DNA from 3 places in the Streptomyces sp. NPDC102437 genome. Region 3 is predicted to be linked to each of the others. Evidence: riboswitches for the same ligand, from Rfam matches in the RefSeq annotation. Region 3 holds a riboswitch; each other region holds the start of a gene.
What was found. Region 3 has a riboswitch for thiamine pyrophosphate ahead of ACIRJP_RS23055 (thiamine ABC transporter substrate binding subunit). Riboswitches for the same ligand answer to the same signal wherever they lie in the genome.
Positions count from the first base shown of each region.

Region 1: another riboswitch for thiamine pyrophosphate. It lies ahead of thiC (phosphomethylpyrimidine synthase ThiC); the one in region 3 lies ahead of ACIRJP_RS23055 (thiamine ABC transporter substrate binding subunit).
Region 2: another riboswitch for thiamine pyrophosphate. It lies ahead of thiO (glycine oxidase ThiO); the one in region 3 lies ahead of ACIRJP_RS23055 (thiamine ABC transporter substrate binding subunit).

Region 1 is NZ_JBIWKI010000005.1:292,123-299,839, forward strand. Features, by position in the region: gene ACIRJP_RS09585 (DUF5326 family protein) at 103-315, shown strand; gene ACIRJP_RS09590 (IclR family transcriptional regulator) at 560-1,330, shown strand; gene ACIRJP_RS09595 (SsgA family sporulation/cell division regulator) at 1,432-1,869, shown strand; gene ACIRJP_RS09600 (YibE/F family protein) at 1,949-3,310, opposite strand; TPP riboswitch at 3,342-3,475, shown strand; gene thiC (phosphomethylpyrimidine synthase ThiC) at 3,468-5,243, shown strand; gene ACIRJP_RS09610 (hypothetical protein) at 5,328-6,152, opposite strand; gene ACIRJP_RS09615 (metallophosphoesterase) at 6,334-7,392, opposite strand; gene ACIRJP_RS09620 (LacI family DNA-binding transcriptional regulator) at 7,566-7,717, opposite strand, start outside.
Region 2 is NZ_JBIWKI010000002.1:85,206-92,922, reverse strand. Features, by position in the region: gene ACIRJP_RS03740 (peptide-N4-asparagine amidase) at 1-103, opposite strand, end outside; gene ACIRJP_RS03735 (NAD(P)/FAD-dependent oxidoreductase) at 262-1,518, opposite strand; gene ACIRJP_RS03730 (hypothetical protein) at 1,547-1,891, opposite strand; TPP riboswitch at 1,942-2,054, shown strand; gene thiO (glycine oxidase ThiO) at 2,052-3,236, shown strand; gene thiS (sulfur carrier protein ThiS) at 3,233-3,469, shown strand; gene ACIRJP_RS03715 (thiazole synthase) at 3,472-4,266, shown strand; gene pknB (Stk1 family PASTA domain-containing Ser/Thr kinase) at 4,379-6,295, shown strand; gene ACIRJP_RS03705 (deoxyribonuclease IV) at 6,302-7,153, shown strand; gene ACIRJP_RS03700 (DUF4396 domain-containing protein) at 7,247-7,717, shown strand, end outside.
Region 3 is NZ_JBIWKI010000018.1:31,273-38,989, reverse strand. Features, by position in the region: gene frr (ribosome recycling factor) at 1-511, shown strand, start outside; gene ACIRJP_RS23065 (phosphatidate cytidylyltransferase) at 511-1,596, shown strand; gene rlmN (23S rRNA (adenine(2503)-C(2))-methyltransferase RlmN) at 1,690-2,796, shown strand; TPP riboswitch at 2,838-2,954, shown strand; gene ACIRJP_RS23055 (thiamine ABC transporter substrate binding subunit) at 3,029-4,141, shown strand; gene ACIRJP_RS23050 (ABC transporter permease) at 4,258-5,871, shown strand; gene ACIRJP_RS23045 (ABC transporter ATP-binding protein) at 5,874-6,899, shown strand; gene ACIRJP_RS23040 (SRPBCC domain-containing protein) at 7,067-7,519, shown strand; gene ACIRJP_RS23035 (LOG family protein) at 7,533-7,717, opposite strand, start outside.

The DNA.
Region 1 (7,717 bases), on a different contig from region 3:
GGTCGATCAGGGGACTTCAAGGGCTGCGGACCCCCCGCCGGCCCCCTCCGCGCCTCTAGCATCGAAGCAGGAACTCATGGAGACGAGGTAAGGACGATGGCGGTGCGGGAGATGTTCGGGGGGATGCCCTGGTGGGTGAAGTGGATCGCGGTGCCCGTCATCGCGATCGTCGTGTTCGGCGGTCTTATCGCCAGCGTGATCGGGTTCGTGATCGGACTGCTCTTCAAGGTCCTGATCTTCGTCATCCTGGTCGGCGGGCTCATCTTCGTCGTACGCAAGTTCATGTCGTCGTCCTCGTCGCGCGGCGACTGGTAGGACGATCGGAAGCCGACCGGGGCATTAGCCCAGCTGAGCTAAGCGGAAGACGAAACGACACCCCTCGTGGACCCGGCGGATAGGGTGGCAGTTCGCTGCCACCACCTGGGAATCAACAGACCGTCATCACACTGACCAGTGGCCAGTACGGCGTTCGTCGTCCGGACCCCCAGCCATGCGGCAGTGAGTGGGGGCGGCCCCCACAGGCGGGCTGACCACCCGTCACCATGCCTGGGGGTGACTGTTGACCACGGCATCGAGCACTGCTGCCCCGACGCTGATCGGTTCGGTTCAGCGAGCGCTGAGGCTGCTGGAAGCCGTGGTGGCCCATCGCGACGGGGCGCCCGCGAAACAACTGGCCAGGGAAGCGGGCCTTCCCCTTCCTACGGCCTACCATCTGCTGCGCACCCTGGCCCATGAGGGTTATCTGCGCCGGGAGAACGGCGTCTTCCTCATCGGGACCGCAGCCGAACGCCTGCTCGACGAAGGGGCGTTGCAGAATCGTCGCGGCAGAATGGCCGAGTCGCTGGGCCGCTGGCGCGACGTCATCGGCGCACCCGTGTACTGCGCCGTCTACCGCGAGGGCGAGATCGAACTCATCGCGGTCGCCGACACTCCCGCCATCCCCGCCGTCGACGAATGGGCCTCCTTCCGGGAGACCGGGCATGCCCACGCGATCGGCCAGTGTCTGCTGAGCCAGCTCGACGAGAAGGCCCGCGAGGACCACCTCGACCGTCACCCTGTGCGTCCGCTGACCCGCTACTCGGTGAAGGACCGGGCCACGCTCCTTGCGCGACTGCGGTCGCTGGAGCGGACGAAACCTGTCATCGAGCGACAGGAGTACGCCCTGGGCACGGTCTGCGCGGCCATCCCGATCACGGCCGGATTCACCGCCGCCGCGATGGCGATTTCCGTACCTCTGGAGGAGGAAAGTCGGTTGCTCCCCGCAGTCGAACAACTACGTGGCGAAGTGGCCAACCTCTTGCGTTCGTTCGTGTTCTCTATCAGTATCTGAAAAATCACTCCTTGTGATCTGCTATCGCGTGCACCACGATGGCGTCAATAGGGCCACGGGGGATCATTCCTGGCCAGATTCATCTACTGCGGGGTTGAACGATGCGCGAGTCGGTTCAAGCTGAGGTCATGATGAGCTTCCTCGTCTCCGAGGAGCTCTCTTTCCGGATCCCGGTGGAGCTCCGGTACGAGGTCTGTGATCCGTATGCGATCCGGATGACCTTCCATCTGCCCGGTGACGCCCCCGTCACCTGGGCTTTCGGCCGTGAGCTGCTGCTCGACGGCCTCAACAGCCCCAGTGGCGACGGTGATGTGCATATCGGTCCCACTGAACCCGAGGGGTTGTCCGACGTACATATCCGGCTCCAGGTCGGCGAGGACCGGGCCCTCTTCAGGGCCGGTACGGCACCACTTGTGGCGTTTCTCGACCGGACCGACAAGCTCGTGCCACTCGGGCAGGAGTGCACGCTGGGTGACTTCGAGGGCAACCTGGAAGACGCTCTGGGCCGGATTCTCGCCGAGGAACAGAACGCCGGCTGAGCGGAAAGGGCGCCGCCGACCGGCTCGCCGGTCGAACACGGCACCTGCCGAATGGGTGAATTGCTCAGCGTGGAGAAGCTCAAGGCCTCGCCCTTCGACGACGGCCCTTCCCGGTCCGGACGGGCGCCGAAGCTCCGGCTTCCGGGCCGGGCCCTGTGCGGTCCGCGGAGACGACCAGCGCAGCGAGCACCGTCGTCACCGGCACCGAGGCGACCAGTCCGATCGAGCCGACCAGCGTTCGTACGATCTCCTCCGCCACCAGCTCGCTGTTGGCCACCGTCCCCACGCTGCTCTGTGCGATGGAGAACAGCAGCAGCAACGGCAGCGCGGCGCCCGCGTAGGCGAGCACCAGCGTATTGACGACCGAGGCGATGTGGTCGCGTCCGATCCTGATCCCTGCCCGGTAGAGCCCCCGCACGCCCAACGTCGGGTTCGCCTGGTGGAGTTCCCAGACCGCCGACGTCTGGGTCACGGTCACATCGTCGAGGACCCCGAGCGAACCGATGATGACACCGGCCAGAAGTAGACCGCTCATGTCGATGTGCGGGTACAGGCCATGGATGAGGCCGGTGTTGTCGTCGGTGTTGCCGGTCAGGCTCGCCCAGCCGATGAAGAGCGATCCGAGCAGTCCGATCAGCAGCAGCGAGATCAGTGTGCCGATCACCGCCACCGAGGTGCGGGCGCTCAGGCCGTGGCACATGTAGAGCGCGATCAGCATGATCGCACTGGCCCCGACCACCGCGACGAGCAGCGGATTGGAGCCCTGGAGTATGGCCGGGAGGATGAACAGGGTCAGCACGGCGAACGAGACGGCGAGCGCGACCAGCGCCATCACCCCGCGCATGCGGCCCACCGCGACCACGACCAGGGCGAAGATCCCGGCCAGCAGGGTCAGCGGGAACTTCCGGTTCACATCCGTCACCGAGTACTGCAGGTCACGGGGAGCGTCGGGGGCGTACGCCACGATCACGCCCTGACCGTCGCGCAGCTGACGCGTTGCGTCGGGCTGGACGATCTCGGTGAAGGTCCGGCCCTTGTCATGACCGGTCGTCACCTCGATCGTGGCCTTCTTGCAAAGCCCCCTCGTGCTCCCCGGGGGTGGTGTGGTGGCCCCGTCCATGGGCGTCTGGACCGCGTTCACCTCCTTGCAGTCCACCATGTCGACTTTCACCACCTTTCCCTGCTGGGTCTGCCGGTCGAACCCGACGCCGGTCCGCTCGTGCGACGGCGCACCGCCCGGCCAGAGCGCCACCAGACCGACGAGGACGGCGGTGGCGAACGGGATCAGTACGGCCGCGATGACTTTGCGCAGATGTCTGGAGACGGGTGTGGCGGGGCCATGGCTGTGCGAGTGACCGTGCTGATGGCCCTGCGTTTCGAGGTCGATAGGGGGGGACGTCACCGGCCGATCATCGCAAGAAGAGACGGGTCCACTGTTCATCAGGCCGGACGGGGCGCTAGCGTGGGGGAACCTTTGCACACGCGGGAGCTCGGAGCACCGGGCTGAGAGGGCGCTGATCTCCGTACGTCCGTACGGGACAGGCTGCGCCGACCGCCGAACCTGTTACCGGGTAATGCCGGCGTAGGGAGTAGGTCTCATGACCACATCGGACGCACGCACGCCTGCCTCGAACCAGAGCGACGAGGCCGGGAAGTCCATCGGCTGGCACAAGGGGTACGTCCAGGGCTCGCGCCCGGACCTCCGGGTGCCGGTCCGTCAGGTGCACCTCACCAACGGCAAGGACGTGACGCTGTACGACACGTCGGGTCCGTACACCGATCCCACCGTCGAGACCGATGTCCGCCGCGGGCTCGCACCGCTGCGGGAGAACTGGATCACCGCCCGCGGCGACACCGAGGAGTACCCGGGCCGCCCCGCCCGCCCCGAGGACGACGGGCTCAAGCACACCTCTCCGCGCGGCGGACTGCGCAACCTCGATGCGGTCTTCCCGGGCCGCCCGCGGCTGCCGCGCCGCAGCCGGGACGGGCAGCCGGTGACCCAGCTCGCGTACGCCTGCCGGGGCGAGATCACCCCGGAGATGGAGTACGTGGCGATCCGGGAGAACGTCGAGCCCGAGGTGGTGCGCGAGGAGATCGCGGCCGGCCGGGCCGTGCTGCCGGCCAACGTCAACCACCCCGAGATCGAGCCGATGATCATCGGCAAGCGATTCCTGGTGAAGGTCAATGCCAACATCGGCAACTCCGCGGTGACGTCCTCCATCGAGGAGGAGGTGGAGAAGATGACGTGGGCGACGCGCTGGGGCGCCGACACCGTCATGGATCTGTCCACCGGCCGCAACATTCACACCACCCGTGAGTGGGTTCTGCGCAATTCACCCGTTCCGATCGGAACCGTCCCGCTCTACCAGGCGCTCGAAAAGGTCGACGGCCGGGCGGAGGAACTGACCTGGGAGATCTACAAGGACACCGTCATCGAGCAGGCTGAGCAGGGCGTCGACTACATGACGGTCCACGCCGGCGTGCGCCTGCCGTACGTGCCGCTGACCGCCCGCCGCAAGACCGGCATCGTCTCGCGCGGCGGCTCGATCATGGCGGCGTGGTGCCTCGCGCACCACAAGGAGTCGTTCCTGTACGAGCACTTCGAGGAGCTCTGCGAGATCCTCGCGAGCTACGACGTGACCTACTCGCTGGGCGACGGGCTGCGACCCGGCTCGATTGCCGACGCCAATGACGAGGCGCAGTTCGCCGAACTGCGCACGCTCGGCGAGCTGAACACGGTCGCCAAGCGGTTCGGCGTCCAGACCATGATCGAGGGACCGGGGCATGTCCCGATGCACAAGATCAAGGAGAACATCGACCTCCAGCAGGAGATCTGCGAGGAGGCGCCGTTCTACACGCTCGGCCCGCTGACCACCGATGTCGCGCCGGCGTACGACCACATCACCTCCGGCATCGGCGCGGCGATGATCGCGTGGTGGGGGACGGCGATGCTCTGCTACGTCACGCCGAAGGAGCACCTCGGCCTGCCCAACCGGGACGATGTGAAGACCGGCGTCATCACCTACAAGATCGCGGCGCACGCGGCGGACCTCGCCAAGGGGCACCCAGGGGCGCAGGACTGGGACGACGCGCTCTCCGACGCCCGGTTCGAGTTCCGCTGGGAGGACCAGTTCAACCTGGCCCTCGACCCGGACACCGCACGGGAGTTCCACGACGAGACGTTGCCCGCCGAGCCGGCCAAGACGGCGCACTTCTGCTCGATGTGCGGCCCGAAGTTCTGTTCGATGAAGATCTCCCAGGACATCCGGCGCGAGCACGGCGGTTCGCAGTCGGAGATCGAGGCGGGCATGGCGGAGAAGTCCAAGGAGTTCGCGGCGGCCGGCAACCGGGTCTATCTGCCGATCGCGGACTGATCCGGACCCGGGACGAGGTATCGCCCCGGAGGCTTCCGCCTTCGGGGCGACCGCTCCTGCCGCCCGGCCGATGTGCGGACCCGGTCAGTCCAGTTCGTGTTCGGGGCCGCCGAAGTCGGGGCTGGTGAAGTCCGGTGAGGTGAACGACGGCCGGGGGCCCGCCGCCGGGCCTTCGCCCGGACTGGAGAAGTCCGGCGGGCTGTAGCCGACCTTCGGGATGCGGTTCGCCGAGCGGACCGGTGTGCGCGAGGCGGGCCCGGCCTCGGGATCGGCGAGCGCGTCCCGCAGGAACGGCAGGATGCCGCGTTCCAGCAGGGCGTGGCGCCAGGCCTCCCTGGCCCGTGCCACGTCCTCCGGCAATTCCTCCTCGTCGTCCTCGACGGGCTGCGACTCCGAGCCGTTGCGCAGTGCCGTGATGAGCAGCCCGACGGCGGCGGCCAGGATGGCGGCGGCCGTGACCGCGGCGAAGAACCAGCCGGCGGAGACCATGGTCGAGGCGAAGGACGGCGCCGGGTCGAGCAGCCTCAGCAGGTAGCCCGCCAGCAGGAATATGAACGCCGCAGTGCCGGCGAGCACCGGCGCCAGGACCGTGACGACGGCTCCTATGCCGGCGCCCGACTGGTGCGGACGGCCTGTGCCGAAGCCGGGAAGCACGTCCTGGTCCGGCCCGTCGGCAGGGCCGCGCAGTTCCTCGCGGGCCTGCACGTAGTGCTTGTACTCGGTGGCGGCGGTCGCGGTGATCAGCTCCGTGGCGTCCAGCGCCATGGTGCGCAGCTGGACGGCGTTGAGCCGTTCGCCGACCGCGGCCAGATCCGGCCGTTCATGGGCATGACGCAGTGCGTCATCGAGGATCCGCTCGTACTCGGGGCGGTCCTCGGCCAGCAGGTGCGGAGCGCTGTTCATGTGCATCCCCCGATGCTCCGTCGGGCCTGAGTGCCCGTTGGAGACGGGCAGTTGGGCGGAAACGGAGGAGAGCCTGCTACTGATACGCCGATGGTAGAGCGCCCACGGCACGGGGTGACAGGGGGTTTCCGGAAATAGGCCCAGTGGTCGGCGTGGTCAGGTCCTGGAGCGTCTTCCCGCAAGAGCGTCAGTCATGCAGGGGCAGCTGGACGACCAGTAGCTTTCCGGCCATGGTCACTCCGCCGTCCATGGCGATGGCGAGCCCGTCCGCGTACACGTGCGGACCGTGGACCACGGGGCCGGAGCCGTCCTCGCCGTCCTCCGATCCGACCTCGCCGAGGAGGTACGGAATGGGGCTGTGACCATGGACGATGCGCTGTCCTCCGTAGGCCGACATCAGTTCCCGGACGGCCTGCGGACCCGACTCGTCGCGGAAGGCGAACCGCTTGGTGAGCTTGCGGAAGAGGTCCCAGCACTCGTCGGCGTCGTTACGCGTGAGAATGGCGTGCACGGTGTCGTTGACGTCCTCGATGGTGGTGCCGTATTCGAGGTACGCCGTCGTGTCGGAGTGCATCAGCAGATGCCCGTCCTCCTCGACGATCGCGTCGAGCCGGGACATCCACTGGAGGTGGACGTCCTGGAGACGCTCCATATCGTTCTTCTGGCCGCCGTTGAGCAGCCAGGCCGCCTGGAAGGTGGCGGTGCCCGCGCCGGAGTTGACCGGGGTGTCGCTGAACCGCTTGGCGCCCAGGAGCAGCAGTTCGTGATTGCCCATCAGGGCCTTGCAGTAGCCGCCGGCGGCCGCGGCCTCGGCGGACAGGCGCATCACGAGGTCGATGACCCCGATGCCGTCCGGGCCCCGGTCGGTGAAGTCGCCGAGGAACCAGAGCCGGGCGTTGCCCGCCGACCATTTGCCGTCGGCGTCGATGAGGCCCTGCTCGGCGAGAGCGGCGTGGAGCTCGTCCAGATAGCCGTGGACGTCGCCGACGACGTACAGCGGTCCGCGACCCTGCTCCGGGACGGGGCACGGGTCGGGGACGGTCGGCACCTGCAGGGTGTCACCGCGGTTGATCACGGGAAGATCGCGCGCGGTGGGGGTGTAACCGTCCGGCGGCATATGACCGGGGATGGCGTTGCCCGGGTGCGGTGACGCAGGCGGCACCGGGCTCTGGGCATAGGGCGGTACGCGGAAGTCGCGCAACGTCGCCGTCCGCACCACGGGTTCCTGACCGGCCCCCTGTGTCATCGACCCCTCCACCACCGTCGCGCCGCCGTACACCTGACGGGCCCTGCTGGTCGGGGCGGTCCGCGGTGTCGTGCGCCCATCATAGGAATGCGGATCGTGCTGTGTGACGCACCAGGGGTGGTGAATCCGGACGCACGTCGGGTTCACTGGCCGATTGGTCCGAAATCGCCTGATCAGTCCCCTGCCGGAGAGCGGGGTGCGCTGACCGTGGTGCGGGGTGGACGGCGTTGCGAGGAGGTCCGCACGATGAGTTCGGTCGGTATGACCTGCTCGACCGGCCGGTCCTGGTCCACACCCTCGATGGCGTCGATCAGGAGCTGGACGA
Region 2 (7,717 bases), on a different contig from region 3:
CCTGGTAGTCGACGGCCGGGTTGGAATCGGGCCTGGGCGTGGCGCCCGCGTAGGCCGGGGCGGCAAGTGCGCCGCCGACGAGGGCGGTCAACGCCGAAGCCACGGAGACTCCACGCAGCGCGCGGGCCAATCTGTGCCGGAACATGTGCGTCCTTCGAAGAGTATGAAATGAGCACTCCAAAAGATGCACAGTGCACTAATTTTTGCCTTCCTCCAAGAGGTCGTCCACATAAAAGACGCCAGCGTACGCTGTCCGTGCACCTACTGACGGATCGCCGACTTCAGCGGTACGGCCGGGTCACCGGCCTTCTCCGGATCGAGCCGCGCCCCCGCTTCGATGAGCTTGCGGCCCTGTGCCAGATCGCGCGGCCGGCCGACGGCCAGGACCGCGACCAGGACGCCGTCGCGCAGCCAGCACACCGACCACGCGGGCCCGGCCGGATCGCCGCGCCACAGCAGGGTGTCGGCGCTCCCGTGGTGGCCCGCGTACTGCACGAACCGGTCGAACTGCTCGGACCAGAAGTACGGCACGGGGTCGTACACCACCGGCTCCGGGGCGCCGCCGGCCGCCGCGCCGATGATGTTGGCGGCGGCGGTGCGCGGGCCCTGGAGCGCGTTGTCCCAGTGATGGACGAGCAGGCGTTCGCCGTACCGGGCGGAGGGGAACGAGGCGCAGTCGCCGACCGCGTACACATCGGGCGCCGAGGTGCGCAGCGCCCCGTCGGCGGTCACCGATCCGTCGGGGCCGAGTGCGATGCCGGAGCCGGCCAGCCAGCCGGTGGCGGGCCGGGCGCCGATTCCGACGACGACCGCTCCGGCCGCGACGGTGCGGCCGTCCGCAAGGACCACCCGGCCCGGCTCGACGCTCTCGACCCTGGCCCCGGTGAGGAGTTCGGCGCCGATCTCCGCGTACCAGGCGGCCATCGGGGCGGCGACCTCCGCGGGCATCGCGCCCGCCAGGGGCCGGTCGGCGGCCTCGACGACGGTGACGGCGCAGCCGGCGGCGCGGGCCGCGGTGGCGAACTCGGCGCCGATCCAGCCCGCGCCGACGACCACGACGCCGTGCTGCTGGTCGAGGACCGGCCGCAGCCGTGCCGCGTCGTCGAGGGTGCGCAGCAGGTGGACGCCGGGAACGCCCTCGGTGCCGGGCAGGACGACGGGTTCGGCACCGGTCGCGATGACCAGGCTGTCGTAGGGAACGGGCCCTGACGGAGTGTCCAGTTCGTGCGCGCCCGGCCGTACGCCGGTGACTTCGCGGCCCAGTTGCAGATCGATGTCCAGCGCCTCGAAGTCGATGTCGAAGGCGGAGTCCTCGGCCTTGCCGAGCAACACCGCCTTGGACAGCGGGGGCCGGTCGTAGGGCTGGTGCGGTTCGGCACCGATCAGGGTGACGGGGCCGGTGAAGCCCTGTTCCCGCAGGGCCACCGCGGTCTGCACCCCGGCCATGCCCGCACCGACGACGACCACGCGGTGTCCTGCCCGCCGGTCCGGCTGCTCTGACTGCTGCTGATCGCTCACCCGTACACCATAATCACCTGACGGATCGTCAGGAAAGGGCGAGTTCCTCGACCGTGCTCGTCCCGCTGCCCTCCTGCGATTCCCACGCCCACCGCTCGTCCAGCCGGACCCGGCCGTCCGGGAGGTCGACGACGGTGGAGACGCAGTGGCCGCTGGACGTCGTTCCGTCCTGCTTCAACTGGACGTAGCGGAAGTCCAGGGTGTCGCCGTCCCGGGTGCCGACGAGATGGCCGCGCACCACGTCGCCGCCCGCGTACTCGGCCCAGATCCGGCCGTCGTCCTCGTGGTACGTGAAGCGGGTACGGGTGCCGACCTGGCCGGGCGCCTGGTCGGCGACCGGGGCGAGGACGAGTCCGTCGAGCGAACGGGCCACGGTGACCACTCCTTACTGGTCCGATGGGACTGGGTTTAGGGTGGCCAACGTAAAGCACTCGCGGGAGCCCGGACGCACCGGGCTGAGAGGGAGGCTGGGCGGCCTCCGACCGTACGAACCTGATCCGGGTCATGCCGGCGAAGGGAGGGGCTGGAAGCCCATGCGTTCTGCTCGGAACGGAAACGGATCCGATGTCCTGGTCATCGGGGGCGGGATCATCGGCCTGGTGACGGCCTGGCGGGCCGCTCAGCGCGGACTGCGCACGGCGCTCGCCGACCCCGAACCGGGTGGCGGTGCCGCCCGGGTGGCGGCCGGCATGCTGGCCGCCGTCACCGAACTCCACTACGGCGAACAGCTGCTGCTCGGCCTCAACGTCGCCTCGGCGGCCCGCTATCCGGCCTTCGTGGCCGAGCTGGAGGCGGCGAGCGGGCGGGAGACGGGCTTTCGCGCCTGCGGCACCCTGGCCGTCGCGCTGGACTCCGACGACCGCGCCCATCTGCGGGAGCTGCACGCCCTCCAGCAGCGTTCCGGCCTCGAATCGGAGTGGCTCACCGGCCGTGAGTGCCGCCGGCTGGAGCCGATGCTCGCGCCGGGCGTCCGGGGCGGCCTTCGGGTCGACGGCGACCACCAGATCGATCCCCGCCGGCTGGCCGCCGCCCTGCTGACCGCCTGCGAACGGGCCGGGGTGGTCTTCCACCGCGGCTGGGTGGAGCGCCTGAGCGTGGTGGGCGACCGGGCCGCCGGGGCGGTGCTCGCCGACGGTACGGAGCCGGTGGCCGACCAGGTAGTGCTCGCCGCGGGCAGCCTCAGCGGGCGGCTGCCGGGGCTGCCGGACGAGGTGGTGCCACCGGTCCGGCCGGTGAAGGGCCAGGTGGTGCGGTTGACCGTGCCCGCCGGGTACGCACCGTTCCTGAGCCGCACGGTCCGGGCCGTGGTCCGGGGCGGCCACCTCTATCTCGTACCGCGCGAGAACGGCGAGCTGGTCGTCGGCGCCACCAGCGAGGAAATGGGCTGGGACACCACCGTCACCGCGGGCGGCGTCTACGAGCTGCTGCGCGACGCCCACGAACTGGTCCCCGGCATCACCGAGCTGCCGCTCACCGAGACCCTGGCCGGCCTTCGTCCCGCCTCCCCCGACAACGCCCCGCTCCTCGGCCCCACCGCCCTGCCCGGCCTCCACCTCGCCACCGGCCACCACCGCAACGGCGTGCTGCTCACCCCCATCACCGGTGACGTCATGGCGGAGTTCCTCACCGGCGGCGAGCCGCCCGAGCCGGCCCGCCCCTTCACCCCGCACCGTTTCTCCCGCGCCACCGCCTCCGTACGTCAGGAGCAGCCCGCATGAACGAGCCCGCACCGCTCTCCGGGGCGACCCGCCTCTCCGTCTCCGTGAACGGCGAGGTCCGACGCCTCGCCGGGGGCACCACCCTGGCGGCGCTCGTCGCCATGCTCACCACCGCGCACTCCGGTGTCGCGGCCGCCGTCAACGAGACCGTCGTACCGCGCGGCCAGTGGGCCGCCACCACGCTCCTCAACGGTGACCGCGTCGAGGTCCTGACCGCGGTCCAGGGAGGCTGATCATGTCGGACGACCTCTTCACCCTCGGCGACACCACGTTCGGCTCCCGGCTGATCATGGGGACCGGCGGGGCGCCGAGCCTCGACGTGCTGGAGCGCTCCCTGTCCGCCTCCGGCACCGAGCTGACCACCGTCGCGATGCGCCGCCTCGATCCGACCGTGCAGGGTTCGGTGCTCTCCGTCCTGGAGCGGCTCTCCATCCGCGTGCTGCCCAACACGGCGGGCTGCTTCACCGCGGGCGAGGCCGTGCTGACCGCCCGGCTGGCCCGCGAGGCGCTCGGCACCGACTGGATCAAGCTGGAGGTGGTGGCCGACGAGCGGACCCTGCTGCCCGATCCGATCGAGCTGCTGGACGCCGCGGAGATCCTTGTGGACGACGGCTTCACCGTGCTGCCGTACACCAATGACGACCCGGTGCTGGCGCGTCGGCTCCAGGACGTGGGATGCGCGGCGGTGATGCCGCTCGGCTCCCCCATCGGCTCCGGGCTCGGCATCCGCAACCCTCACAACTTCCGGCTGATCGTCGAGCAGGCCCGGGTCCCGGTGATCCTCGACGCGGGCGCCGGGACCGCCTCCGACGCGGCGCTCGCGATGGAGCTGGGGTGCGCCGCGGTGATGCTGGCGTCCGCGGTGACCCGGGCCCAGGAGCCCGAGCTGATGGCCGCGGCGATGCGTCACGCGGTGGAGGGCGGGCGGCTGGCGTACCGGGCCGGCCGGATTCCCCGCCGTCACTTCGCGGAGGCGTCGTCGCCGGTCGAGGGGCGGGCGGTGCTGGACCCGGAGCGGCCGGCCTTCTGAGCCGCCGGCACGCGGGCGGATCGCATGTCCCTGTCACGGCTCGGCTGCAGTACGGCCCCGGGTCCGCCCCGGCCGGTGGGCCGTGTCCGTGGCGGCTCGTAGACTCGCCTGCGTGGATACGACCCTCCAGGACCCTCTCGTCGGGCAGCTGCTCGACGGCCGCTACCGCGTCGATGCCCGCATCGCCGTGGGCGGCATGGCCACGGTCTACCGGGCCGTGGACACCCGGCTCGACCGGGTGCTCGCCCTCAAGGTGATGCACCCGGCGCTGGCCACCGACGCCTCGTTCGTCGAGCGCTTCATCCGCGAGGCCAAGTCGGTGGCCCGGCTCGCGCACCCCAATGTGGTCGCCGTCTTCGACCAGGGCGCCCAGGGGCAGTACGTGTACCTCGCGATGGAGTACGTCGCGGGCTGCACCCTGCGCGACGTGCTGCGCGATCGCGGCGCGCTCCAGCCGAGGGCCGCCCTGGACATCCTGGAGCCGGTCCTCGCCGCGCTCGGCGCCGCGCACCGGGCGGGCTTCGTGCACCGCGACATGAAGCCGGAGAACGTCCTGATAGGGGACGACGGCCGGGTCAAGGTCGCCGACTTCGGCCTCGTACGCGCGGTGGGCGCCGTCACCAACACCACCGGGTCCGTCCTGGGCACGGTCTCCTATCTCGCCCCCGAGCAGATAGAGAACGGCACCGCGGACACCCGCACCGATGTGTACGCCTGCGGTGTCGTCCTGTACGAGATGCTGACCGGCTCCAAGCCGCACGGCGGCGACACCCCCGCCCAGGTCCTCTACCAACACCTCAACGAGGCCATGCCGTCGCCGTCGGCCGCCGTCCCGGGGCTCCCGGCCGAGCTCGACGGCCTGGTGGCGAGCGCCACCGCCCGCGACCCCGAGGCCCGCCCGTTCGACGCGGTGACGCTGCTCGCCGAGACCCGTGCGGCCCGCTCCGGCCTCACCGACGCCCAGCTGGACGCCGTACCGCCTCAGGCCACCGCCGAGGTTCACGACGCCGCCGAGGACCGCACCAGCGTGATCCCTCGGCTGCTCCCGGCCGGGCAGGGCGTCTCGCACCACACCAGCCGGCTGGAGATGCCCCCGCCGGTGCCGCCTGGGGCCACGCCGGAGGACCGGCGCCGCCGCGGACCGAGGCGCTCGGTCATCGCCGTGGTTGTCGCCGTGCTGCTGGCGCTGGGGATCGGTACCGGTGTCTGGTACATCAACTCCGGACAGTTCACCCGGGTCCCCTCTCTGCTCGGCCAGACCGAGAAGGACGCCCGGCAGCGGCTCGCGAAGGCCGGTCTGGAGCTCAAGGGCGTAGACCGGGCCTACAGCGACACCGTGGAGCGCGGCGAGGTCATCAGCAGCGACCCGGGGTCCGGCGACCGCGTCAGGGGCAACGACGCGGTGAAGCTCGTCGTCTCGCGCGGCCCCGAGATCGTGAAGGTGCCCGACGTCAAGGACCTCTCGATCGCCGACGCCAGGCGTGAGCTGAAGAAGGCCGGCCTGGTGCCCGGCATGGTCACCAGGGAGTTCAGCGAGGAGACGGCCCGGGGCGACGTGATCCGCACGGACCCGGTGGCGGGCACCGAGCGCCACCCGGACACGGCGGTCGCCCTCCAGGTCAGCAAGGGCGCTCCGGTGGACGTCCCCGACGTCAGCGGGCTGTCCGTCGCGGACGCCACCGCCGCGCTGGCGGACGAGGGGCTGAAGGCCAAGGTGCTGCCCGACCGGGTCAATTCCCCCGAGGTCGCGGGCGACATCGCCCGGCAGTCGCCGGGTGCGGGCTCCGAGGCCGCCGAGGGCGACACCATCACGCTCACGGTCTCCGAAGGGCCGCGGATGATCGACGTCCCGGACGTCACCGGCAAGGACGTCGACGAGGCCACGAGCGAGCTGGAGGACGCGGGCTTCGAGGTGAAGGTCGACCGCCCGTTCCTGTCCTTCAGCGACACCATCGCGAGCCAGTCCGTCGACGGCGGCGAGAAGGCCCCCGAGGGCAGCACCATCACCATCAAGACCAAGGGACTCTAGATCCGTATGCGCAACCCAGTCGGCGGCCACATCCCGGTGGCCGGCGGCCTCGCCAAGGTCGGCCTCCCCTACGCCCGTGAGATGGGGGCGGAGGCCGTCCAGGTCTTCGTCGCCAACCCGCGCGGCTGGGCGACACCCGTCGGCAACCCGGCCCAGGACGAGCAGTTCCGCGCCGAGTGCGCCGACGCGTCCATACCGGCGTACGTCCACGCCCCGTATCTGATCAACTTCGGGTCGCACACCGAGGCGACCGTGGAGAAGTCCGTGGAGTCGCTGCGCCACTCGCTGCGCCGGGCCCGTGAGATCGGCGCCCTGGGCGTCGTGGTGCACACCGGATCGGCGACCGGCGGCCGGCCGCGCGAGCAGGCCCTCGCGCAGGTCCGCACGCACATGCGGCCGCTCCTGGACGAGCTGACCCACGACGACCCGTATCTACTGCTGGAGTCGACCGCCGGGCAGGGTTTCTCGCTCTGCTCGCGGACCTGGGACTTCGGCCCGTACTTCGACGCGCTGGACGCCCACCCCAAGCTCGGCATCTGCCTGGACACCTGCCACGTCTACGCGGCGGGCCACGACCTGACCGGCCCGGAGGGCATGCGGCAGACCCTGGACCTGCTGGTGGCGACGGTCGGCGAGGGCCGGCTGAAACTGATCCACGCCAATGACTCCAAGGACGTGGTCGGAGCCCACAAGGACCGGCACGAGAACATCGGCTCCGGGCACATCGGCGAGGAGCCGTTCCGTGAACTCTTCTCGCATCCGGCGACCGAGGGCGTACCCCTGATCATCGAAACCCCGGGCGGCAAGGAGGGCCACGCTGCGGACGTGGCACGGCTGAAGGGGCTGCGCGACAGCTGATTCCCCACGCGATTCCCCCATTGAGGAATACCCCGCAGGGGTATACGGTTCCTGCTGGCGGCAGGAACCGCTACTCGGCTTTGGGGGATCACCATGGAGCACGACACACACCACGGCCAGCACGGCCGGCACGACCACGACGTGGACCACGCAGAGCACGCGGCGCACGTGGACCACTCGCCCCACTCGGCTCACGCGGACCACGCAGATCACGCAGATCACGCAGGCCACAACCGCCACTCCACCCACAGCGCCGGCAAGGTCGGCTGGGCCATGGCCGCACGGGCCACGCTGCACTGCCTCACCGGCTGCGCCATCGGCGAGATCCTCGGCATGGTGATCGGCACGGCGCTCGGCTGGGGCAACATGGCGACGATGGCGCTCGCGATCGTCCTGGCCTTCTTCTTCGGCTACACGCTGACCCTGCGCTCCGTCCTGAAGGCGGGCGTCGACTTCGGCACCGCCCTGCGGGTCGCCTTCGCCGCCGACACCCTGTCCATCGCGGTGATGGAGCTGATCGACAACGGTGTGATCGCGCTGTGGCCGGGCGCCATGGACGCCACG
Region 3 (7,717 bases):
CGTCGTCGTGGCGAAAGAGGACTTCGCCGCGATCCGTACCGGCCGTGCGCACCCGGCGATGTTCAACAAGATCGTCGCCGACTACTACGGCGCGCTGACCCCGATCAACCAGCTCGCCTCGTTCTCGGTGCCCGAGCCGCGCATGGCCGTCGTGACGCCGTTCGACAAGACCGCGCTGCGCAACATCGAGCAGGCCATCCGCGACTCGGACCTCGGCGTCAACCCGAGCAACGACGGCAATATCATCCGGGTGACCTTCCCGGAGCTCACCGAGGAGCGCCGCCGCGACTACATCAAGGTCGCCAAGGGCAAGGCCGAGGACTCCAAGATCTCCATCCGCGCGGTGCGCCGCAAGGCCAAGGAGACTCTGGACAAGCTGGTCAAGGACAAGGAGTCGGGCGAGGACGAGGTGCGTCGCGCCGAGAAGGAGCTCGACGACACCACCGCGAAGTACGTCGCGCAGGTCGACGAGCTGCTCAAGCACAAGGAAGCCGAGCTGCTCGAAGTCTGATGAACGACTCTTCCTGGGGCGCCCCGCAGGGAGCCGGCCGCTGGGGTGCGCCCGAGATGCAGGCTGCTCCGGCCGGTCCTGCATACGATGTGCATGACGCCCAGCAGACTCGGCCCATGCCCATAGTGCCGGACGTTCCCGACGCAGGTAGAGACGCTGACGACCGTGATGACCGGGACCAGGGGGCCGGACGCCTGAGCGGCGGCCCCCTGTTCCGTGACGAGAAGCCGCAGGAGCCCATGCCCACCGCGCCGCCGCCCCCGCAGAAGAAACGTGCGGGCCGTGATCTGCGAGCCGCCATAGGGGTCGGTGTGGGGCTCGGCGCCGTCATCGTCGCCTCGCTGTTCATCGTGAAGGCCGTCTTCGTCGGTGTGATCGTCGTCGCCGTCGTCGTGGGCCTCTGGGAGCTCACCTCACGGCTCCAGGAGCGCAAGGGCATCAAGGCGCCGCTCGTCCCGCTGGCGGTGGGCGGCGCGGCGATGGTGGTGGCCGGTTACGCGCAGGGCGCCGAAGGCGCCTGGGTGGCGATGGCGCTGACCGCGCTGGCGGTGCTCGTCTGGCGGATGACCGCACCGCCCGAGGGCTACCTCAAGGACGTCACGGCCGGCGTGTTCGCGGTGTTCTATGTACCGTTCCTCGCCACGTTCGTCGCCATGCTCCTGACCGCCGACGACGGGCCGCAGCGGGTGCTCACCTTCCTGCTGTTGACCGTGGTCAGCGACACGGGTGCGTACGCCGTCGGCTGGCGCTTCGGGAAGCACAAGCTGGCGCCGCGCATCAGCCCCGGAAAGACCCGGGAGGGTCTGTTCGGCGCCGTCGCCTTCGCGATGGTCGCCGGTGCGCTGTGCATGCAGTTCCTGATCGACGGCGGTTCCTGGTGGCAGGGGCTGCTGCTCGGGCTCGCGGTCGCGGCCAGCGCGACCCTCGGTGACCTGGGCGAGTCGATGATCAAGCGGGATCTCGGGATCAAGGACATGGGCACGCTGCTGCCGGGGCACGGCGGCATCATGGACCGGCTGGATTCGCTGCTGCCGACCGCCCCGGTGGTCTGGCTGCTGCTGGTGCTGTTCGTCGGATCCAGCTGAGAAAGCATTCCTGACCTGCGATTTTACGAGTGAGGGCCCGTTGTCCACAGGACGGCGGGCCCTCACTGTTCTGTCTGCGACACTGGATGAACCATGCCTAAGCCCGGAGAACTCACTTTCGTCGCGCCCCGCGGAGCCAAGAAGCCGCCGCGGCATCTCGCCGACCTCACGCCCGCCGAGCGCAAGGAAGCCGTCGCCGCGATCGGCGAGAAGCCGTTCCGCGCCCAGCAGCTCTCGCAGCACTACTTCGCGCGGTACGCGCACGACCCGGCGGAGTGGACCAACATCCCGGCCGCGTCGCGGGACAAGCTCGCCGAGGCGATGTTCCCCGACCTGATGTCGGTGGTCCGTCACATCAGCTGCGACGACGACACCACCCGCAAGACGCTGTGGAAGCTGCACGACGGGACGCTCGTCGAGTCCGTCCTGATGCGCTACCCGGATCGCGTGACGATGTGCATCTCCTCGCAGGCCGGATGCGGGATGAACTGCCCCTTCTGCGCCACCGGGCAGGCCGGCCTCGACCGCAATCTGTCGACCGCCGAGATCGTCCACCAGATCGTGGACGGGATGCGGGCGCTGCGCGACGGCGAGGTCCCCGGCGGCCCGGCGCGGCTCTCCAACATCGTCTTCATGGGCATGGGCGAGCCGCTCGCCAACTACAACCGGGTGGTCGGCGCGATCCGCCGGCTCACCGACCCGGAGCCGGACGGGCTGGGGCTCTCGCAGCGCGGGATCACGGTCTCCACGGTGGGCCTGGTGCCCGCGATGCTCCGTTTCGCCGATGAGGGCTTCAAGTGCCGTCTCGCCGTCTCGCTGCACGCGCCGGATGACGAACTGCGCGACACCCTCGTTCCCGTGAACACGCGCTGGAAGGTCGGCGAGGTGCTGGACGCCGCGTGGGAGTACGCGGAGAAGTCCGGCCGCCGCATCTCCATCGAGTACGCGCTGATCCGTGACATCAACGACCAGGCGTGGCGCGGTGACCGGCTGGGCCGGCTCCTCAAGGGCAAGCGGGTTCATGTCAATCTGATCCCGCTGAACCCCACGCCCGGTTCCAAGTGGACCGCCTCGCGGCCCGAGGACGAGAAGGCCTTCGTCGAGGCGATCGCCGCCCACGGGGTGCCGGTCACCGTGCGGGACACCCGCGGCCAGGAGATCGACGGGGCCTGCGGTCAGCTGGCGGCGGCCGAGCGCTGAGGCCGATAGGGCCCGTGTAATCTGGGCCCGAAATCAACTTCATATTCCGACAGGGGAGCGCCACAGCGCTGAGAGTGCGGCACCGAGGACAGGTCGGCCGCAGACCCTCTGAACCTCGCCCGGGTCATTCCGGGTAGGAAGTTCGGTCATCAACTCATGCTGTTGCGCCCTGCCCGCTTACCGCGGGCAGGGCCGCGTCTCTTCCTGGCCAAAACCCAGGAGGAATACACAAATGATCACCACGCGCAGGAGTAGGCAGCTCGCGGCTTCGGCCCTCGCCGCCGCGCTCGGCGTCACCGCACTCGCCGGGTGCGGGAGTTCCGACGACACGTCCTCCGGTTCCGGCGGCACGAAGGGCTCGGGCTCCAAGACCGTGACCCTCGTCAGCCACGACTCCTTCAACGCCTCCAAGGACGTGCTGAAGCAGTTCACCGAGGAGACCGGATACACCGTCAAGGTGCTGAAGAGCGGCGACGCGGGTGTCGCGCTCAACCAGGAGATCCTGACCAAGGGCTCCCCGCGCGGCGACGTGTTCTTCGGCGTCGACAACACGCTGCTCTCCCGCGCCCTCGACAGCGGGCTCTTCACGCCGTACGAGGCGAAGGGCATCGACCGGGTCGCGGCGGACACCCGGCTCGACGCCGACCAGCACCGGGTCACCCCGATCGACACCGGTGACATCTGCGTCAACTACGACAAGAAGTACTTCGCCGACAAGAAGCTCGCGCCGCCCCGGTCCTTCGACGACCTGGCGAAGCCCGCGTACAAGGACCTGCTCGTCACCGAGAACGCAGGGACCTCCTCGCCCGGTCTCGGCTTCCTCCTCGGCACCGTCGCCACCTACGGCGAGAAGGGCTACCAGGACTACTGGAAGAAGCTGGAGCGCAACGGCGTCAAGGTCGTCGACGGCTGGGAGCAGGCGTACAACGAGGAGTTCTCCGGCTCCGCGGGCGGAAAGAAAGCCAAGGCAGACAGGCCGCTCGTCGTCTCGTACGCATCCAGCCCGCCCGTCGAGGTGCTGTACGCGAAGCCGCAGCCGGCCGAGGCCCCGACCGGTGTCGCCACCGGGACCTGCTTCCGCCAGATCGAGTTCGCCGGTCTGCTGAAGGGGGCGAAGAACGAGGCGGGCGGCAAGGCACTGCTGGACTTCCTGATCAGCAAGAAGTTCCAGGAGGACATGCCGCTCAACATGTTCGTCAACCCGGTGGTCAAGGACGCGGCGCTGCCGGAACTCTTCACCGAGTTCGGCGCGACGGTGGCCAGCCCGACGACCGTGGCCCCGGACCGGATCGCCAAGAACCGTGAGCAGTGGGTCCAGTCGTGGTCCTCGCTCGTAGTGAAGTAACGAAGAGTCCCGTACGCGGAACGGACGCGGGCGGGAAGACTCCCCGCCCGCGGTCCGCGCACGCGGCTGCCGCTCGCGCGAAGGCCCGGCGCGGGAGCGCGGTGCGGCTCGGCCTGATGGCCGTGCCCGTCGCGTTCTTCGCGCTGTTCTTCGCCTACCCGGTCGCGGCGATCGTCGGCCGGGGCCTGAAGGTGGACGGCGTCTGGCAGCTCGGCCGGATAGGCGAGGTGCTGACCCGGCCGGAGATCCGCGACGTCCTCTGGTTCACCACCTGGCAGGCGCTCGCCTCGACGGCGGTGACCCTGCTGATCGCGTTGCCCGGCGCCTATGTCTTCGCCCGCTTCGACTTCCCCGGCAAACAACTGCTGCGGGCGGTCGTCACGGTGCCGTTCGTCCTGCCGACCGTGGTCGTCGGGACGGCCTTCCTGGCGTTGCTGGGACGCGGCGGATTCCTCGACCAACTCTGGGGCGTACGGCTCGACACCACCGTCTGGGCGATTCTGCTCGCCCATGTCTTCTTCAACTACGCGGTGGTCGTACGGACGGTGGGCGGGCTGTGGTCCCAGCTCGACCCCCGGCAGGAAGAGGCCGCCAGGGTGCTCGGCGCGGGACGGTTCGCCGCCTGGCGACGGGTCACCCTGCCGGCCCTGGCACCCGCCGTGGCCGCCGCCGCATTGATGGTCTTCCTCTTCACCTTCACCTCCTTCGGTGTCGTTCAGATCCTCGGCGGCCCCGGTTACGCCACCCTCGAAGTGGAGATCTACCGGCAGACCGCGCAGTTGCTCGCCCTGCCGACGGCCGCTGTGCTGACGCTGGTGCAGTTCGCCGCGGTCGGCGCGATCCTCGCCGTACACGCCTGGACCGTACGGCGCCGGGAGACCGCGCTGAAGCTGGTCGACCCCGCGCAGACCGTCCGCAGGCCGCGCGGCGCCGGGCAGTGGGCGCTGCTCGGCGGGGTGCTGCTGACCGTGCTGCTGCTGATCCTGCTGCCGCTGGGTGTGCTGGTCGAGCGCTCCTTGGACACCACCGGCGGGCATGGCTTCGACTTCTACCGTGCCCTGTCCTCCGTGGACGCGGGCGGCGGTACGTTCCTGGTCGCGCCGCTCGAAGCGATCTGGAACTCCCTGCAGTACGCGCTGGTCGCGACGGTCATCGCGCTGGTCATCGGCGGGCTGGCCGCCGCCGCGCTGACCCGGCGGGCCGGCCGGCTGGTGCGCGGTCTCGACGCGTTGCTGATGCTGCCGCTCGGGGTGTCCGCGGTCACCGTCGGCTTCGGTTTCCTGATCACCCTGGACAAACCGCCGCTGGATCTGCGGACCTCCTGGATCCTGGTGCCGCTCGCTCAGGCGCTGGTCGGTGTGCCCTTCGTCGTACGGACCCTGCTGCCCGTGCTGCGCGCGGTGGACGCGCGGCTGAGGGAGGCGGCCGCGGTGCTCGGGGCGTCGCCGCTGCGGGTCTGGCGGGAGGTCGATCTGCCGCTGGTGCGGCGGGCGTTGCTGGTCGCGGCCGGTTTCGCGTTCGCCGTCTCGCTCGGTGAGTTCGGCGCGACCGTGTTCATCGCCAGGCCCGACCGCCCGACGCTGCCGGTCGTCGTGGCCCGGCTGCTTGGGCGGGCCGGGGAGCTCAACTACGGCCAGGCGATGGCGCTGAGCACCATCCTGATGGTGGTCTGCGCCGTCTCGCTGCTGCTGCTCGAACGTATCCGCACGGACCGGTCCGGGGAGTTCTAGGAATGCTGACACTGGAATCGGCCACGGTTCGCTTCGGCGAGCGGGCGGCGATCGACGCGGTGGACCTGGAGGTCGCCGAGCACGAGATCGTCTGTGTGCTCGGGCCGAGCGGAAGCGGCAAGTCCACCCTGCTGCGGGTGGTCGCCGGACTGCACCCGCCGGACGGCGGCCGGGTGCTGCTGGACGGCGCGGACCAGGCCGGGGTGCCGGTGCACCGGCGTGGGCTCGGCCTGATGTTCCAGGACCACCAGCTCTTCCCGCACCGGGACGTCGGCGCCAACGTCGCCTTCGGGCTGCGGATGCGCGGGGTCTCGCGCCGCGACCAGGAGCACAGGGTCGGCGAACTCCTCGACATGGTGGGCCTGCCCGGCGCCCAGCGGCGCGCCGTCGCCGCCCTGTCCGGCGGTGAGCAGCAGCGCGTGGCCCTGGCCCGGGCCCTAGCCCCGAGCCCCAAGCTGCTGATGCTGGACGAGCCGCTCGGCCAGCTCGACCGCGGTCTGCGGGAACGGCTCGTCGTCGAGCTGCGCACGCTCTTCGGCCGCTTGGGCACCACGGTGCTCGCCGTCACCCACGACCAGGGCGAGGCGTTCGCCCTGGCCGACCGGGTGGTGGTGATGCGTGACGGGCGGATCGCCCAGGTGGGCACCCCGCTGGAGGTCTGGCAGCGGCCCGCCTCCGCCTTCGTCGCCCGGTTCCTCGGCTTCGACAACGTGGTCGGGGCGACGGTGACCGGTGCCGTCGCCGACACGGTGTGGGGCAGGGTGCCGGTGCCGAAGGGCTCGCCGCAGGGGGCGTGCGATCTGCTGGTGCGGCCGGCCGGGGTCAAGATCGGCGCCCTGGACGAGGGGCTGCGCTGTGTGGTCGGGACGCGCACGTTCCGGGGCAATCATGTCGCGGTGCGGCTGAAGCCTGAGAGCGGTCCGGAGCTGGAGGCGGAGTGCGCGCTGCGGGAAGTCCCCGAGGAGGGCACGACGATCGGGGCGGGCTTCGACGCGGCGGAGACAGTGGTCCTGCCCGCCCGGCTCTGACCGCCGCCCAAGGCTGCCCGGGGACGGCGCGCACCGGTCGCGGGAGCCGCCCATCGGCCGGAGGATTGCCGGATGCGCCGGAGTGCGGCGCCGGCCGCCCAGGGACCCGGTGGGACGCCCTCGCGGGCGGCCCCGGGACCGTGCGGCAGATCCGGAAGGACAGGGACATGACCGAGTCAGCACGCGAGGGCATCGACATCACCCGCATCCTCGACGCCCCGCCGGAGAAGGTCTTCACGGCCTGGACGACGCCGGAGCACTTCGCGGCCTGGTACGGCGGCGACGCCGAGGTGCCGCTCGACCGGGTGTCGATGGACGTCAGGCCGGCCGGCGCCTGGAACCTGGTCATGGTGGTGCCCGGCACCGAGATGCCGTTCCACGGCGTCTACCGGGAGGTGGTGGCCCCGGAGCGGCTGGTGTTCACCCTGAAGGACGCCTCCGCGCCCGCCGACGTCGAGGGCGAGACCGTCACCGCAACCTTCACCGACCGCGGCCACGGGACCACCGAGATGGTCTTCCGGCAGCGCGGCGGCAACCTCACGGCCGAGCAGTACGCGGCGGCCGAGGACGGCTGGGAGGCCTTCTTCGACGCGCTCGTGGCCCGGCTCGCGTCCTGCTGAGCCCGGACGGGACCTACGCGTACAGCCGGGCGAGTGCCTCGGGGGCCTCGTCCACCGTGTCCACGAGCACGATCAGGGACTCCATCGCCCGGCCGGCGGCCAGCGCGCGCAGCAGCGGCCACGTGGGCAGGGCGCGTGTCCAGTGGGCGCGGCCCACCAGCACCATCGGGGTCGGTCCGCCGAGCGAGCCGTAGTAGT